3 regions of the Knoellia sp. 3-2P3 genome follow, and region 1 is predicted to be linked to each of the others. Evidence: riboswitches for the same ligand, from Rfam matches in the RefSeq annotation. Region 1 holds a riboswitch; each other region holds the start of a gene.
What was found. A riboswitch is a leader RNA that binds a small molecule or an ion and turns the genes downstream of it on or off. The one in region 1 is predicted to bind S-adenosylmethionine.

Region 1 (4,980 bases):
CGGCAGCGACGTGCACGACCTCGCGCTCGAGTCCGGGGAGCGCAGTGGCCGGCTCTCCCCCGGCCAGTCGGGACGCGTGGAGGTCGCCGTGGTCGGGCGCGGCCTGGATGGCTGGTGCACCATCGCGGGTCATCGGCAGATGGGAATGGTGTTCTCCGTCAACGTGGTCGGCGCGACCGATGGGCACCTCGCCCAGCACGGGGGCGGCACCGAGCCAGCCGAGCACGGGGCGGCGCCGAGCCCGACGAGGACCGGTGGGGTGGCCGCGGTCCCCGACTTCATGGCCGAGCCGGGAGAAGGGTTCACCGCTCGTGACGCACGCCTGGCCCCGCCGCCGGCGGAGCGGGTTCACCGTGTCACACTCTCCGCCCAGCAGGTGGAGCGCGACGTGGCTGTCGGTGTCCGGCAGCGGCTGTGGACGTTCAACGGCACGGCACCGGGGCCGGTGCTGCGTGGCCGTGTGGGCGACCGCTTCGAGGTGACCCTGCGCAACGACGCGGGCACCGGGCACTCGATCGACTTCCACGCCGGTGCACTGGCCCCGGACCAGCCGATGCGCACCATCCTCCCCGGGACCTCGCTCACGTTCGCCTTCACGGCCGAGCGAGCCGGCATCTGGATGTACCACTGCAGCTCGATGCCCATGTCGCTGCACATCGCCAACGGGATGTTCGGCGCCGTGGTGATCGACCCACCCGCCCTGCCGCAGGTCGAGCGCGAGTACCTGATCGTGCAGTCCGAGCTGTACCTCGGTGACCAGGGCGAGACCGCCGACCCGGCCAAGGTCGCTGCCGAGAGACCGGATGCGGTGGTGTTCAACGGCTTTGCCAACCAGTACGACCACGACGAGCTCACGGCGCGGGTCGGCGAGCGGGTGCGCTTGTGGGTGTTCGACGCCGGGCCGAACCGCCCGAGCTCCTTCCACGTCGTGGGAGGCCAGTTCGACACCGTGTTCAGCGAGGGCGCCTACGCCCTGAGGCGTGGCCAACGGGGCAGCATCGGGGGTGCGCAGGCGCTCGCGCTGCAACCCGCACAGGGCGGGTTCGTCGAGCTCGAGGCCACCGAGGCGGGCCACTACCCGTTCGTCTCGCACATCATGGTGGACGCGGAGCGAGGCGCCCACGGCATACTGCGAGTCACGCGTTAGGAGAGACATGGCCGATCTGCAGTGCCCTGCCCGGATCATCCTGGCCCGCCACGGCGACGCCGCCACCCCGGACGGCGGTGGCCCGAGGTTGCTCACGCCGACGGGCGTCAACCAGTCCGAGCAGCTCGCGGAGCGGGTCTTCGAGATGCGCGTGGCCGCACTGTGGGCGAGCACCATGGAGCGGGCCCAGCAGACGGCCTCGGTCGTCAGCGAACGCCTGGGCCTGCCGGTCGTGTCCGACGACCGCCTGCGCGAGCTCATCAACGACGAGCGCTGGACGCCCCCGCTGTGCGACAAGGACGAGCCGGGCGACGTCTACGCGGCCTGGCTCGAGGGTGACCTCGACGGCACCATCTTCGGGGAGACGGGACACGACGTCATCGCCCGGCTGCGCGACGTGGTGGAGGAGGTCGCCGACCTGTTCCGCGGCGAGTCCGTCCTGCTGGTGTCGCACGGCGGCATCATCGAGCTCGGGCTGAGCCACCTGTGCCGCAACGTGACGGCCTCGTTCGTCGACCGCCACCCGCTCGGCAACGGTGAGGCCGTCGAGGTGGAGGTGGACTCGTCGGGCTGGGTGTGCACGAGCTGGGCCGGAAAGCCCCTGCCCCTCCTTCTCTAGCAAGGATTCTCGTCTCGTCCGGGTACTCGCGGCATGCCCGGGACAGACCCGTGGGGCTGGGTGGCGACGCGCGCTCGGTCCCAGCCCCACGGCATACCCCTGCTTGTCCCCCTGCTCGTCCCCTGATCCCCCGTCAGGCGTTCTTGGCGGCGGTGAAGCCCTGCTCGAGGTCGGCGATGATGTCGTCGATGTGCTCGATGCCCACGGCGAGGCGAACGAGGCCGGGCGTCACGCCGGCGGCGAGGCGGTCCTCGTCAGGTCCCTGTGAGTGGGTCGTGGACGCCGGGTGGATCGCCAGCGATCGGACGTCGCCGATGTTGGCCACGTGGCTGTGCAGCGTGAGGGCCTCGACGAAGCGCTTACCCGCCTCCAGGCCACCCTTGATCTCGAAGGCGAGCACGGCGCCGGCACCCTTGGGGGCGTAGGTCTTTGCCTTGGCGTAGCTCTCGTGCTCGGGCAGTGAGGCCCACACGACACGCTCGACCTGGTCGTTGGCCTGGAGGAACCTCGCGACCTGGTGCGTGTTCTCGAGGTGTCGGTCGAGGCGAAGGCTGAGCGTCTCGATGCCCTGCGCGATGAGGAAGGCGTTGAACGGGGAGATGGCCGCACCGAGGTCGCGCAGCAGCTGCACCCGTGCCTTGAGGATGAAGGCGAGGTTGGCCCCGAGCGCGCTGCCGACCCCGAGGTCCCGCGCGAACACCAGCCCGTGGTAGCTCTCCTCGGGGGTGTTGTAGTTGGGGAACTTCTCGGGATCCCTGCCGTAGTCGAAGGTGCCACCGTCGACGATGACCCCTGCGATCGAGGTGCCATGTCCCCCAAGGTATTTCGTAGCGGAGTGCACGACCACGTCGGCGCCCCACTCGAGCGGGCGGATGAGGTAGGGCGTGGCGATCGTGTTGTCGACGACGAGGGGGACGCCGTTGTCGTGGGCGACCTCGGCCACGGCCTGGATGTCGAGCACCTCGGACTTGGGGTTCGAGATGGTCTCGGCGAAGAACAGCTTGGTGTTGGGCCGCACCGCTGCCTTCCAGGACTCGACGTCGTTGGGGTCGTCGACGAAGGTCACCTGCAGCCCGAACTTCGGCAGCGTGTGCTTGAGCAGGTTGAAGGTGCCGCCGTAGAGGCTTGGGCTGGCGACGACGTGGTCGCCGGCTTCGGCGATGTTGAGGATCGCGAGGGTCTCGGCGGCCTGGCCCGAGGCCACGAGGAGCGCGCCGACACCGCCCTCGAGCGAGGCGATGCGCTGCTCCACCGCGTCCTGCGTCGGGTTCATGATGCGGGTGTAGATGTTGCCGAACTCCTTGAGCGCAAAGAGGTTCGCAGCGTGGTCGGTGTCCTTGAAGACGTAGGACGTGGTCTGGTAGATCGGCAGCGCGCGGGCGCCGGTGGCCGAGTCCGGCTCCTGGCCGACGTGGATCTGCCGGGTCTCGAAGGACCAGTTCGGGGTGTCGCTCATCAGTGGTGTCCTCTCACATCAAGTTCGGTATGCCGTGTGCACGAGTCGGGGCTTTGGGCCCGAGACGCCCGTCGGGCGTGCGGTCGTCGAACGTGCCGGAGCCCTTGGGGGCGTCACCGACGGCGGTGATGAGCACCGTCGGTGACGGTGCGGGACACGTGATGAGGTCTCCCGCGCTTGCGATCGACGTCACGCCGATCGCCAGGTCTTCACCCGGGGCACCCCACCGCGGTTGGAGGGTTGCCGGCCAGCGAGCCGGGGCTTGGCGCTGACACTCATGACCTGCCGTGATGATAGGCATAACTGTCTGAAGCGGTGCACGCCTGTCTCTCATGCCGGACGGCGGAATCCGGTGGCGCGAGGGCTCCAGGGGGCGCAGACTCCACGTGGGGACACCTCACAGGGGATGCAGAGGGGCCGGCCCCACAGCGGACCGGCCCCCTCTGCACTTGACGTCGGCTCGGACGTGACCCGAAGCCGCCCCCACTCGTTGGCCCAGGTGGGAGCGAGTCGGCGAGGACTCGGCTGTGGAAAGACCAAATGGTCCAAATGCGACAGATCCGTAGACTCGGCTCCACAGTGCTGTGAAGGGCAGTGCCTCCAAGGGTCGAGATGGGGAGAGTTTTGGCCGGATACGCGAGAGCCACAGTCTTCGGTGTTGGGGTTGCCGCGGCGCTTGCGCTGGCGGGTTGCAGTGACGGTGCCGGCGCGCAAACGGGGCCTGCCTCTTCGGGACCGTCGAGCAGCGCGACAACGAGCGCGACGGTGTCCAGCTCGGCCACGACGTCTCCGCCCTCGCCCACTGTCGCCGTCAGCATCCCCGCCGCCGCGCGTCAGCACACTGAGGAAGGCGCCAAAGCCTTCGCCGAGTTCTACACCCTTGAGATGGATCGGGCCACAGTGTCCGCTGATGCCACGCGACTCAAATCGCTTTCGCTCCCTAGTTGCACCGCGTGCAAGGGGGTAACTGATGTGGTCGAGGGATACCGGAGCCGCGGTGAACGCCAAGAGAAGCCATCAGTCGTCGTGGACTTGGTGCAGGTTCGTTCCTACTCGGAAACAGGCGCTTGGATAGAGGTGCTCGTAGAAGAGAAGGCTCACCGCGTCGTCAATAGGAGTGGGCAGGTGATCTCAACGTCTCAGGGCACACGCATCAACTTCCGACACAAGGTCACCTGGGTCAACGGAACATGGATGGTGGCTGATTCGGAGATCATCCAATGAGTCCCCGACCGCGGAGAAGGTTCCTAACCCTATTGGCTTGCGTGACTTTGGCACATGCAGTCTCGATCCCAGCGGCGTCTGGGGATCCTGCGCCGGTAGTGACGGACAAGTTCGTCGGAGCCTATGGCAAGCAGGGGAAGGTGAAGAGTAGCGCCCCGAAGGCCCCGGACGAGCCTGCGGTGGACTCCGCATCGAGTGGCAAGAGTGCCTTCAACTACAGGCTCACTCTCGCTTGCGGGTATGACCGCCTCACCGGGGTTGATGGCAGCGATGACGTCACGAACTGTCGGTACGCATTGATCGCCTGCCAGTACCGGAATCCGCCGTCCGATCAACCCCTCTACTATCTGTGGCGACAGTACGCCGACGACGCGGATGCCCCATGGCAGTTCGTTCGCGACATGTGCGGGACCGAGGCCGCCCCTGCCGCTGCTGCGCCCCCGCCCATCCCCACGATGGGGCAGATTCAAGAGGCGTTCCGGCGACTTCCCTTCTCCAAGCCCACGGTTCGCATCGAGCCCAAGGGCAACGTCA
Region 2 (4,980 bases), on a different contig from region 1:
TGTTCTCTTCGCTCGGTGTCGCAGTCGCCGCTGCCGAGCGTCACCGTGAGGGAGTCGGCGGTGTGCGAGACGACGTCCTGTCCGTAGAGCAGGCGGCGCCTGCCGTCGGTGGGGGTCTCGGAGAGGTTGCCCGGCTCGAAGTCGCCCGGCTCGGCTACATCCTCGATTGCGACCCTCACCACCGGATCGGACAGGCCCTGCACGGTGAATGCCCACGCCGGCACCTGCGCCGGGCCCCTGGCCGTGGCGAGGGTGGTCCTGACGGCTCGCGCGCCGGTGATGGTGACCCAGTCGCAGCCGGTGCCGGATGCCGGGGTGGGGCAGGGGCCCGAGCGGGGGTTCAGCATCGCGTCGTAGGTTGCCTGCGCGTCGAGGGTGTCGACCTCGACGGTCGAGCCGTCCGGGTCGCGCACCTGCCCGGTGCCCGGCGTGGTGGGCAGGGCGGTGGCGGTGCGCACCCAGCCCCCGTAGAACGCGGCCTTGAGGGTCTCACGCGGGGTCCAGTCGGGCTCGATGGTGAGGCCCTGTGCGGGGACGATGCTGGTGCGCCACCGCTCGAGGAGGTCACCCTCCGTCCAGACGGCCGCCACCTCTCGGGCGCGCCGGTCGAAGAGGGCGGAGGCATCGCCTGCCGGAGCGCCATCCCCGTTGCTGGAGCCGCACGCGGTGGCGAGGCTCACCGCGAGGAGGGCGACGGCGGTGAACACGGTGGTCCGGCGCGGCATGCCGGTTGGACGTCGGGCGCACTACAGGAGTTCCGTCGACCCGCGCTGAAGAGGTGGACGGCGCTGGTCACACCTACGCTGGCCGGCAATGAGTGAAGCGACCGCGCCCCCCGAGGGCGAGACCCGGAAGCGGGAGACCTGGAGCCGGGTGGGCGCGGCCTGGGTGCAGGCGATCGAGGTCGCCCCGGTGACGGCGCCGCGCGCGACGGTGGTGCTCCTGCCCGGCCTGGGGCTGCCGCGCTACACCCGGCCGACCGTCGAGGTGATGGCCCGGCGCGGGCTGCGCTGTGTCGTGCTCGACCTGCTGGCGTGGCGGCGTCCCCGGCTGAGGGTGCCACCGGTGGTCGGGCCGATGGGCGAGGCCGCAGCGCGCTGGATCAGGGAGGCCGATCTCGCCTGTCCCCTTGTCGTGGTGGGGCACTCGACCGGCGCCCAGGTCGCCCTCGGTGCAGCCCTGCGCCTCCAGCTCGACCGCCCCGACCTGTCCCTGGTGCTGGCGGGGCTGACCTTCCGGCCCGAGCACCGCTCGTGGCCGGGGCTGCTGCGAGGCGCGGCCACGGCATACCGCAAGGACAGCCCCGCCGAGCTGGTCGTGGCGAAGAACATCGCCACGGTGCGCACCGACGTCTTCCGCATGGTGGAGTCGGGGAGGCGCGACCGCCCGGAGCTGCGGGTGCGCGACCTCGAGGTGCCGCTCGTGCTGACCGCCGGTGAGGCGGATTCCTTTGCTCCACAACAGTGGATGGCCGATGTCGCTGCGGCCGCGGGGAGTCCGTCGGCACGGGTGGAGGTGCTGCCGGGTTCGCACAACAACCTCTTCACCCACCCCGAGGAGGTCGCCGCCGTGGTCAGCGCGGCGGCGCCTGCCACCGCACCCTGATCCACATGTTCGCGGCGTAACTGCGCCTCGCGGGATAGCCCGCGGCGACGAGCTCGGCGCAGATCCGGTGCCCGTGGCGGATGTTGGAGCTGTGCACGCGGATGGTGGCGACCGGTTGGGGGCTGCCCGCTGCGGCCAGCTCGACGAGGTGGTCTACAACGGGTTGGGCCGTGTCGCCGAGGCTGAGGTCGTAGTCGATCCAGAGGTCGTCGATGGGGGTGTCGGCGAGCCGGCGGAGGAGGGCGAGCGCCTCCTCGGAGGTGCGAGCCTTCAGCGCCGGCCGGCCGTCCTTGAAGTCGCGCGTGTCGTCGACGAGCACGGTCAGCGGCCGTCGGCGGCCGCCGGGGTGGTCGCCGGACGGCTGGGCGGATGCGTGGCTGGATGGCACAGGACCTCCTGGTGACGGGGATCCCTTGGCTCGCGGCGGAATCCCCTGTTACCGGCCGGGTTCGGCACGGTCTGCTCTTCCCCTGGGGCACCTCCGCGGTGGAGGTTGCCGGGCAACAAGCCAGGTGCCTTTCGTTGCCTCTCCTGAGCTGCTTCCACTGTAGGAGAGAGCGCCGAGAGGGCTTTTTTCGTCGGGGCCGGGCCACCGCGTGTCAGACTCTGCGAGTCGTCTGAGGCAGGAGGAACCCCGGTGCGCGTGACCACCTACGGCCAGCTGATGGAGCTGCTCGACAGTCTCTATGCCGACGGCGCCGAGCGGACCAGCGACGCGGCTGCGGCGTTCTGGGACGGGCTGTTCCAGCGAGAGGGGCACCCGCTCACCTCCGAGCTTCCCGACGCCGCGCTGCCTGCCTGGCAGGCGGAGGCCCTGCTGCCGGGTGGACATGGGGCATCCGCCCTGGACGTCGGGTGCGGCTTGGGGCGCAACAGCACGTGGCTGGCAGCTCAGGGGTTCACCGTCACCGGCATCGACATCTCCCCGTATGCCGTGGAGACGGCTCGGTCGCGGATGGAGAGGTCGGGTGCCGCCGGTTCGGTGGCTTTGGGGTCGGGGCCCGACTACCGGCGCGTGGACTTCGTGCGCGAGCCGGTGGCTGGCGGGCCCTTCGACTTCGTCTACGACTCGGGCTGCTTCCACCACCTTGCACCGCACCGGCGGATCTCCTACATGGAGGCTCTGTCTGCCGCCCTGGCGCCGGACGGCGTGTACGGCATCTGCACGTTCATGGCCGGGGAGATGGGGAGCACGGCGTCGGACAAGGACCTGCTGCTCCAGGGGCACCTCGAGGGCGGGGTCGGGTACACGCTGGATGAGCTGGCGGAGATGTTCTCCTGGCTGGAACTGGTGGACGCCCGGCTCATGCCGCCCGGCCACACCCACGACGAGCCGACCTTCTCGCACGGCTTCCTGCAGGTGGCGCTCTTTCGGCGTCCTTCTACGTCTTCCTGACGGGTGCGCCGCCTGCATGCCCGGGCGCGGTCGTGGCGACCGGCGGCATCTCCTGTCATCGGGCCGTCCTATCCGCGTGCTCGACACGCTCGCTTTCGCGTGGTCCCGGTTCACCCGGCGCTCACCACGATGGGGGTTGTTGCGCAGGTGTGCTGGCTGAAGCGTGGCTCCCATCCGTGGCGACCTGGAGGAGGACCACATGAGCCGCTACATGATCATCGCGCGGTACGACAGTGCTGGAGCCAAGGGAGTCCTGGCCAAGGGCGGCAGTGCCCGGGCGGCCGTCGTGCAGAAGCTCGCCTCTGACCTGGGCGGACGCATGGTGACCTTCGACTTCGCCTTCGGGGAGGACGACGTGTTCACCCTCTGCGAGCTGCCCGACAACAAGGCCGCGGCTGCTGTCGCCCTGGCCGTGAACTCCAGCGGGCTGGCCCATGTCCGGACCGTCGTCCTGATGACTCCTGAGGAGGTTGACGAGGCGACCGAGCAGAGGGTCGACTACACGCCCCCGGGCCAGTGACCTGGGAGCCCGGGCGACAAGGAGCAGCCGCGGCCGGCTGCAGTGTCGATAAAAGGGGCCGGTTCGACGGTCCGAAGCGGCGACCTGCCGCGAAGGGGAGGCTGGGGTGCGACCTTGGTTGGGCCCGCTGAGTGATCAGGGTGCAGAACCGCCGAGCGAAGCGCCCCGGCGGCGTGCCCACGAAGCGGTCGCCAACGGCAGCTCAGCGAAGTCATGACCTGCCCAGCTGTCCAAGCGCTGGCACGCCTCCTGCAGCTCCGTTCCGCCGACCTCCGTCAGGAGCACCGCGCGCACGATGTCTCTCATGCCAGGGCGGTCGTTGAGGGGCGTCTGGTCATCAATGAGTCCTGAGTGCATGGCATCGAGGAGCCGGCCAGGCCGAAGGAGCTCCAGCAGAGGATCGAGTGCGCCAGGGAGGGCCGAGGTCATCCGAGCCGCAACCGTCGCCGCCTCCTCGACTCCATCAAGGGGCCAACCGGCGTCGGATCTGCCTTGGCCGTCATCGGGTGCTGAACGGGCCCGGTACAAGCCATCCCACTCGCGAGCCCTGCCCTTCGGGCTGTCGCTGCCCCACGGGGTGTCACCAGCGCACTCATGAGTCCATGCCCACCAGGCGGCCGGAACGATGGCCAGGTTGACGTAGAAGTCGCCGAAGTCACCTTCGTTGTACCGGCCTGGCTGGATGTCGACTACCGCCACGTCGTCGCCCTGCTGAAGCCGCCACGTCGGAAATGCGCCTCGAAAGCCAAGGCTGCGGAGGAGGGGGCCGAACTCTGTTCTCAGTGCCCCCTTCAGCGCCTCCTTGGCCAACACGGGAGGCAGTCTGGCATGGAAGCTCTCCGGCGGATTTCTGACCTGCGTGTTCGTGGGCCCCGTGGGGCTCGAACCCACAACCTACGGATTAAAAGTCCGCAGCTCTGCCAATTGAGCTAGAGGCCCGGGGGGTCAGGGTTTAGTCGGGAGAACCCTCGGGATAACTCCCGTGTAGTTCGCACCGCTGACCGCGAGAAGACCATACCGGTTGTGGCGCGGTGATCGGCCGGCGCGCCTGTTGCGTGGCCTCCGCTGCCCCTTGCCGCCGACGGTGCGCAAACCTTGCTGCCGCGCAATCAACTGCGGTGCCGGGGAGACCCGGCCGCTGGCCTTGCCCACCGCTGCCCTCCAGTGACGAGCTCACCGTTTGCCATGCGCCGGTGGACCGGCCGCCCTTGTGGCGGACCTCCGCAGCGCATGCGTGCTAGGGGCGTCCACACCGTAGGCACGACCGGATCGCGGCAGATGAGTGCACTTACGGGAGCCGCCGGTGGACACGGCAGGAGCGCTCACGGGCCGCTTGCTGCCTCCCGGGACGAGGGGCACGGCGCCGCCGCCCTGCAGCGGACCACGGTGAAGGAGATCGCCCAAGAGGCCGCAGCGGCCCGACGATGAGCAAGGCGGCCGATACCGACCAGAGCTAATC
Region 3 (4,980 bases), on a different contig from region 1:
GAGATGGCATTTCTGCCACTCGTGGCGGCAATCAGGTTGGGCGCACGATTTCTGCCATGGGCTTCTTCATCGTTCTCGCCATTCTCGTCACCATCGCGATCCTCGCCCCGATCTACGGGGTCGACACCAGGTTCGACCGCGACCAGTACCCGCGCTGGTCCTGACCTCTTCCGCCCCCGGCCCGCCACGAGCCCCCACGTGCCGTGAGATCCCAGCTCTCGCGTGAAGAGTGCTGTCTTTGCGCGAGGGGTGGGATCTCGCACCACGGTGAGGCGCCGCCCGGCTCGTCCACGACCAGCATCCGCGCTGGTCCTGACCCGGGCTCACCCCTCGACCTGCTCCCGCCTCACCAGGGGCGGGGGAGGCTGAGGTCGCGGGGGTCGGACACCGGCGTCCAGCCCTCAGGGCCGCGCTCGTACTCGAAGGCGGGTCCCCGGGCTGCCAGCGACGCCACGGCCGACAGCAGCCGGTCCACGTGCTCGGCGGTGTTGGCCAGCCCGACGCTGGCGCGGACCGCGCTCGCCGGGCCGGCGGCATACGGGTCGTCGAGCAGGGCGTCCACCAGGAGGTGGGCGCAGAACTTGCCGTCCCGCACGCCGATCCCGTGCTCGGCGGAGAGGGCTGCCGACACGAGCGAGGAGTCCAGGCCGTCGACCGTGAACGCCACCACGGGCACCCGCGCGTGGTCGGGGCCGAAGATCGAGTAGGTCTGCACGCCGTCGATGGCGGCCAGGCCGTCGGCCAGCCACCGGCCCAGGGCGCTCTCGTGCGCCTCGACGGCCTCGCGGTGCTCGGCCAGCGTCGAGCACGCCGCGGCCAGCGCAACCGCGCCGATCACGTTGGGGGAGCCGGCCTCGTGGCGTGCCGCCCCCCGGTGCCACGTCGTGCCCCGCTCGGTGACCGAGGCGGTCGCGCCGCCGCCGGCGAGGTACGGAGCGGCCTGGTCGAGCCAGTCGCCCGGCCCCGCGAGCACGCCGGCGCCGAACGGCGCGTAGAGCTTGTGCCCGGAGAAGGCGACGTAGTCCACCCCGAGCGCCTCGAGGTCGATGGGGCGGTGCGGGGCGAGCTGCGCGGCGTCGAGGGCCACCCGGGCGAAGTGCTGGTGGGCGACGTCGGCGAGCTCGCGCACGGGCCAGACCTCGCCGGTGACGTTGGAGGCCCCGCACAGCACCACCAGGCGGTGGCGGGCGGTGGAGCGCTCGAGCGCGCTCGACAGGAGCACGCGCGCATCGTCGAGGCTGCCGGGGACCGGCAGGCGGGTGGTGCGGCCCGCCCACGGCAGGAGCGTGGCGTGGTGCTCGGCCTCGAAGACGAAGACCTCCGTGCCCCGGGGAAGGGCGCGGGCGAGCAGGTTGAACGAGTCGGTGGTGTTGCGGGTGAAGACGACCTCGTCGCCCTCACGCGCACCGACGAAGCGCCGGACCTCCTCCCGGGCCGCCTCGTACCACCGGCTCGTCACGCGCGAGGCATACCCGTTGCCCCGGTGCACGGACGAGTAGGTGCGCAGGGCGGTGTCGACGGCCTGCTTGACCGAGACGAGAGCCGGTGTGGAGGCGGCGTGGTCGAGGTTGGCGTAGTCGACCACGGTGCGGTGCAGGGTCGGCACGCCGAGGTCGGCCGAGACCACCGCGGGCACCGGACCCGCGGCCGCGGGCTCGCCGGGCACGGGCCGCAGGTGGCGACGGTGGTGGGCCTGCCCGGTGTGGGTCTCGGGGGCTCGGTTGCGGCTGGTGCTGGCGATGGACACGGCGTGCTCCTGGGGTCCGGTGGACCCGGGGGAGTGGCCGCGGGTCCGCGCTTGCCACCTGCGGGCGCAGGCGACCCGGTCGTCACCCGGAGCACCCCACCGCGGAGGAGGGTTGCTGGCCAGCAAGCCGGGGCTGCGCGCTGGCACTCATGACCTTGGCGGGAACGGTAGCGAGCGACGTCCCCGCGGCGCCACCACGCCGTCGGTGATTCCCGCCATCTGAGACCCGGCCCGGCTCCTGGAGGGAGCATCCGGCCGTGGCGGGGGCGAGGTGGCCAGGTCTGCCTGCGTCGACGCTCCCGCCAGAGCGTCGACGCAGGCCCCGCCAGACGCACCCTCAGGGTGGCACGTCCCCGCCGCCGCTGGGGCCCTGACCTGCGGAAATGGCCGAATCACGACAGTCGGGTCAACCGTTCGGAGGATGCCGTCACGGGCAAGAAACCGCTCGGTGTGGCGCGTGTGACGCGTGTTTCCGCAGAGGCGATCGCGTACCGTGCGGAGCATGGCGACACGTCCGTCCACCTCCGCGCGCTCTTCGACGAGTCGCAGCACGTCCACGCGCCCGGCCAACCGCAAGCCCGCCACCAGGAAGGCGGCCCCGCGCGGGCAGGCCAAGGGCGGCGGCCTGCCGCTGCCGCTGCGCGCGATCCGGGGGACGTGGATGGGCATGGCGCACGTCGCCGGCGGCGCGGTGCGCCGGGTCGGCCACAGCGCCCGTGACCTCGAGCCCGAGCACCGCCGCGACGGCTTCGGGTTCGCCCTCATCGGCCTGGCCATCGTCGTCGCCGCGCGCGAGTGGTGGGCGTTCGAGGGCGTCGTCGGCGACGTCGTCCACGCCGTGGTCGCCGGCACGTTCGGCCGGGTCGCGTATGCCGTGCCGCTCGCCCTGCTCTTCCTCGGCCTGCGCCTGCTCCGGGCGCCGGACGAGTCCACCGCCAACTCCCGGATCGGCATCGGCCTCGGAGCCCTGTCCTTCGCGGCCTCCGGCCTCGTGCACGTCGCCAAGGGCATCCCGCAGCCGCCGGACGGCGCCGACCCCATGCGTGACGCGGGCGGCATCATCGGCTTCCTGGCCTCGAGCCCCCTCGAGGCCGCGGTCAGCGTCTACGGCACGGTGCCGATCCTCCTGATGCTCGGCTTCTTCGGGCTGCTCGTGCTGAGCGCGACGCCGGTCCACATGATCCCCGAGCGGCTCGCCGAGCTGCGCGACCACCTGCTGCACCGCGGCGCACCCGTCGAGGAGCCCGAGGAGGAGAAGCCCAAGCGGCAGCGACGCAAGATCGGCCCCGACGCCGACGGCAACCTCGACGGCGACATGCCCTTCGAGCAGGCCGCCGTCGTCGCACCCGACGGCAAGCGCCTGCGGCCCGGCCAGAAGCGTCCCACCGCCCCGGGCGTGCTCGCCCCCACCGCGGCCAAGGAGCCCGGCGGCGCCGCCACCAGCCCAGCCGTCGACGTCAAGCCGGCCCTCGAGGCCCCGCCGACCACCCCGCTGCCGCAGCGCGTGGAGCAGCTCGCCCTCGCCGGCGACATCACCTACACGCTGCCGGACAACGCCATCCTCGAGCCGGGCTCGCCGCACAAGACGCGCAGCGCCGCCAACGACCGGGTCGTCGAGTCGCTGACGCAGGTGCTCGACCAGTTCGACATCGACGCCCAGGTCACCGGCTTCACCCGTGGCCCGACGGTCACCCGCTACGAGGTCGAGCTCGGCCCCGGCATCAAGGTCGAGCGGGTCACCGCGCTGTCGAAGAACATCGCGTATGCCGTGGCCTCGGCCGACGTGCGCATCCTCAGCCCCATCCCGGGCAAGTCGGCGATCGGCATCGAGATCCCCAACGCCGACCGCGAGAAGGTGTCGCTCGGCGACGTGCTGCGCAGCCAGGCGGCCCGTGGCAACGAGCACCCGATGGTCATGGGCGTCGGCAAGGACGTCGAGGGCGGCTACGTCATCGCCAACCTCGCGAAGATGCCCCACCTGCTCGTCGCGGGCGCCACCGGCGCCGGCAAGTCGAGCTTCGTCAACTCGATGATCACCTCGATCCTCATGCGCTCGACACCGGACGAGGTGCGCATGGTGCTGGTCGACCCCAAGCGCGTCGAGCTCACGGCCTACGAGGGCATCCCGCACCTCATCACCCCGATCATCACGAACCCGAAGAAGGCCGCCGAGGCCCTGCAGTGGGTGGTGCGGGAGATGGACACCCGCTACGACGACCTCGCGATGTTCGGGTTCAAGCACGTCGACGACTTCAACAAGGCGGTCCGCGCGGGCAAGGTCAAGCCGCTGCCCGGGTCGGAGCGCCAGATCCACCCCTACCCGTACCTGCTCGTCATCGTCGACGAGCTCGCCGACCTGATGATGGTCGCGCCGCGCGACGTCGAGGAGTCGATCGTCCGCATCACCCAGCTCGCGCGCGCCGCCGGCATCCACCTGGTGCTCGCCACCCAGCGCCCCTCGGTCGACGTCGTCACCGGCCTCATCAAGGCCAACGTGCCGTCGCGGATGGCGTTCGCCACCTCCTCGCTCGCCGACAGCCGGGTCGTGCTCGACCAGCCCGGCGCGGAGAAGCTCATCGGCCAGGGTGACGCGCTCTTCCTCCCCATGGGCGCCAGCAAGCCGATGCGCGTGCAGGGCGCCTGGGTCACCGAGTCCGAGATCCACGCGGTGGTCAAGCACGTCACCGAACAGCTCAAGCCCAACTACCGCGACGACGTCACCGTGGTCGCGGCCAAGAAGCAGATCGACGACGACATCGGCGACGACCTCGACCTGCTGCTGCAGGCCGCCGAGCTCGTGGTCACGACCCAGTTCGGCTCGACGTCGATGCTCCAGCGCAAGCTCCGGGTGGGCTTCGCCAAGGCGGGGCGGCTCATGGACCTGCTCGAGTCCCGCGGCGTGGTGGGCCCGTCGGAGGGTTCGAAGGCCCGCGACGTGCTGGTCAAGCCCGACGACCTGCCGACCACGCTGGCGCTCATGCGCGGCGAGGACGTCCCCGACCCCGACCCGGTCTACGACGGCGAGGCCGACGGCGACGGCGCAGGGGCGGTCACCGACGGCTCGGTCGACCGCACCGACGAGGTCGCGGTCGGCGCCTACGCGGCCCGCGACCTCGGCCCCGACCTCGACGCCTACGAGCAGGTGGACGGCGAGAGCGACGAGGACGCCTGGTCGCTCACCGACCGCGGCTGAGCACCGGCCCCACGACCCCGGTATGCCGTGGTGGCGCCGA

Region 2: another riboswitch for S-adenosylmethionine. It lies ahead of P0Y31_RS04545 (cyclic-phosphate processing receiver domain-containing protein); the one in region 1 lies ahead of P0Y31_RS09200 (bifunctional o-acetylhomoserine/o-acetylserine sulfhydrylase).
Region 3: another riboswitch for S-adenosylmethionine. It lies ahead of P0Y31_RS10680 (aminotransferase class V-fold PLP-dependent enzyme); the one in region 1 lies ahead of P0Y31_RS09200 (bifunctional o-acetylhomoserine/o-acetylserine sulfhydrylase).

Annotation. Positions count from the first base shown of each region.
Region 1 is NZ_JARGZE010000002.1:787,817-792,796, forward strand. Features, by position in the region: gene P0Y31_RS09190 (multicopper oxidase domain-containing protein) at 1-1,147, shown strand, start outside; gene P0Y31_RS09195 (histidine phosphatase family protein) at 1,155-1,766, shown strand; gene P0Y31_RS09200 (bifunctional o-acetylhomoserine/o-acetylserine sulfhydrylase) at 1,900-3,222, opposite strand; SAM riboswitch class IV at 3,391-3,505, opposite strand; gene P0Y31_RS09205 (hypothetical protein) at 4,848-4,980, shown strand, end outside.
Region 2 is NZ_JARGZE010000001.1:946,549-951,528, forward strand. Features, by position in the region: gene P0Y31_RS04535 (hypothetical protein) at 1-725, opposite strand, end outside; gene P0Y31_RS04540 (alpha/beta fold hydrolase) at 814-1,605, shown strand; gene P0Y31_RS04545 (cyclic-phosphate processing receiver domain-containing protein) at 1,574-1,993, opposite strand; SAM riboswitch class IV at 2,033-2,142, opposite strand; gene P0Y31_RS04550 (class I SAM-dependent methyltransferase) at 2,243-3,001, shown strand; gene P0Y31_RS04555 (GYD domain-containing protein) at 3,201-3,521, shown strand; gene P0Y31_RS04560 (DUF4304 domain-containing protein) at 3,657-4,334, opposite strand; tRNA gene P0Y31_RS04565 (tRNA-Lys) at 4,388-4,460, opposite strand.
Region 3 is NZ_JARGZE010000003.1:107,878-112,857, reverse strand. Features, by position in the region: gene P0Y31_RS10680 (aminotransferase class V-fold PLP-dependent enzyme) at 347-1,747, opposite strand; SAM riboswitch class IV at 1,790-1,902, opposite strand; gene P0Y31_RS10675 (DNA translocase FtsK) at 2,409-4,940, shown strand.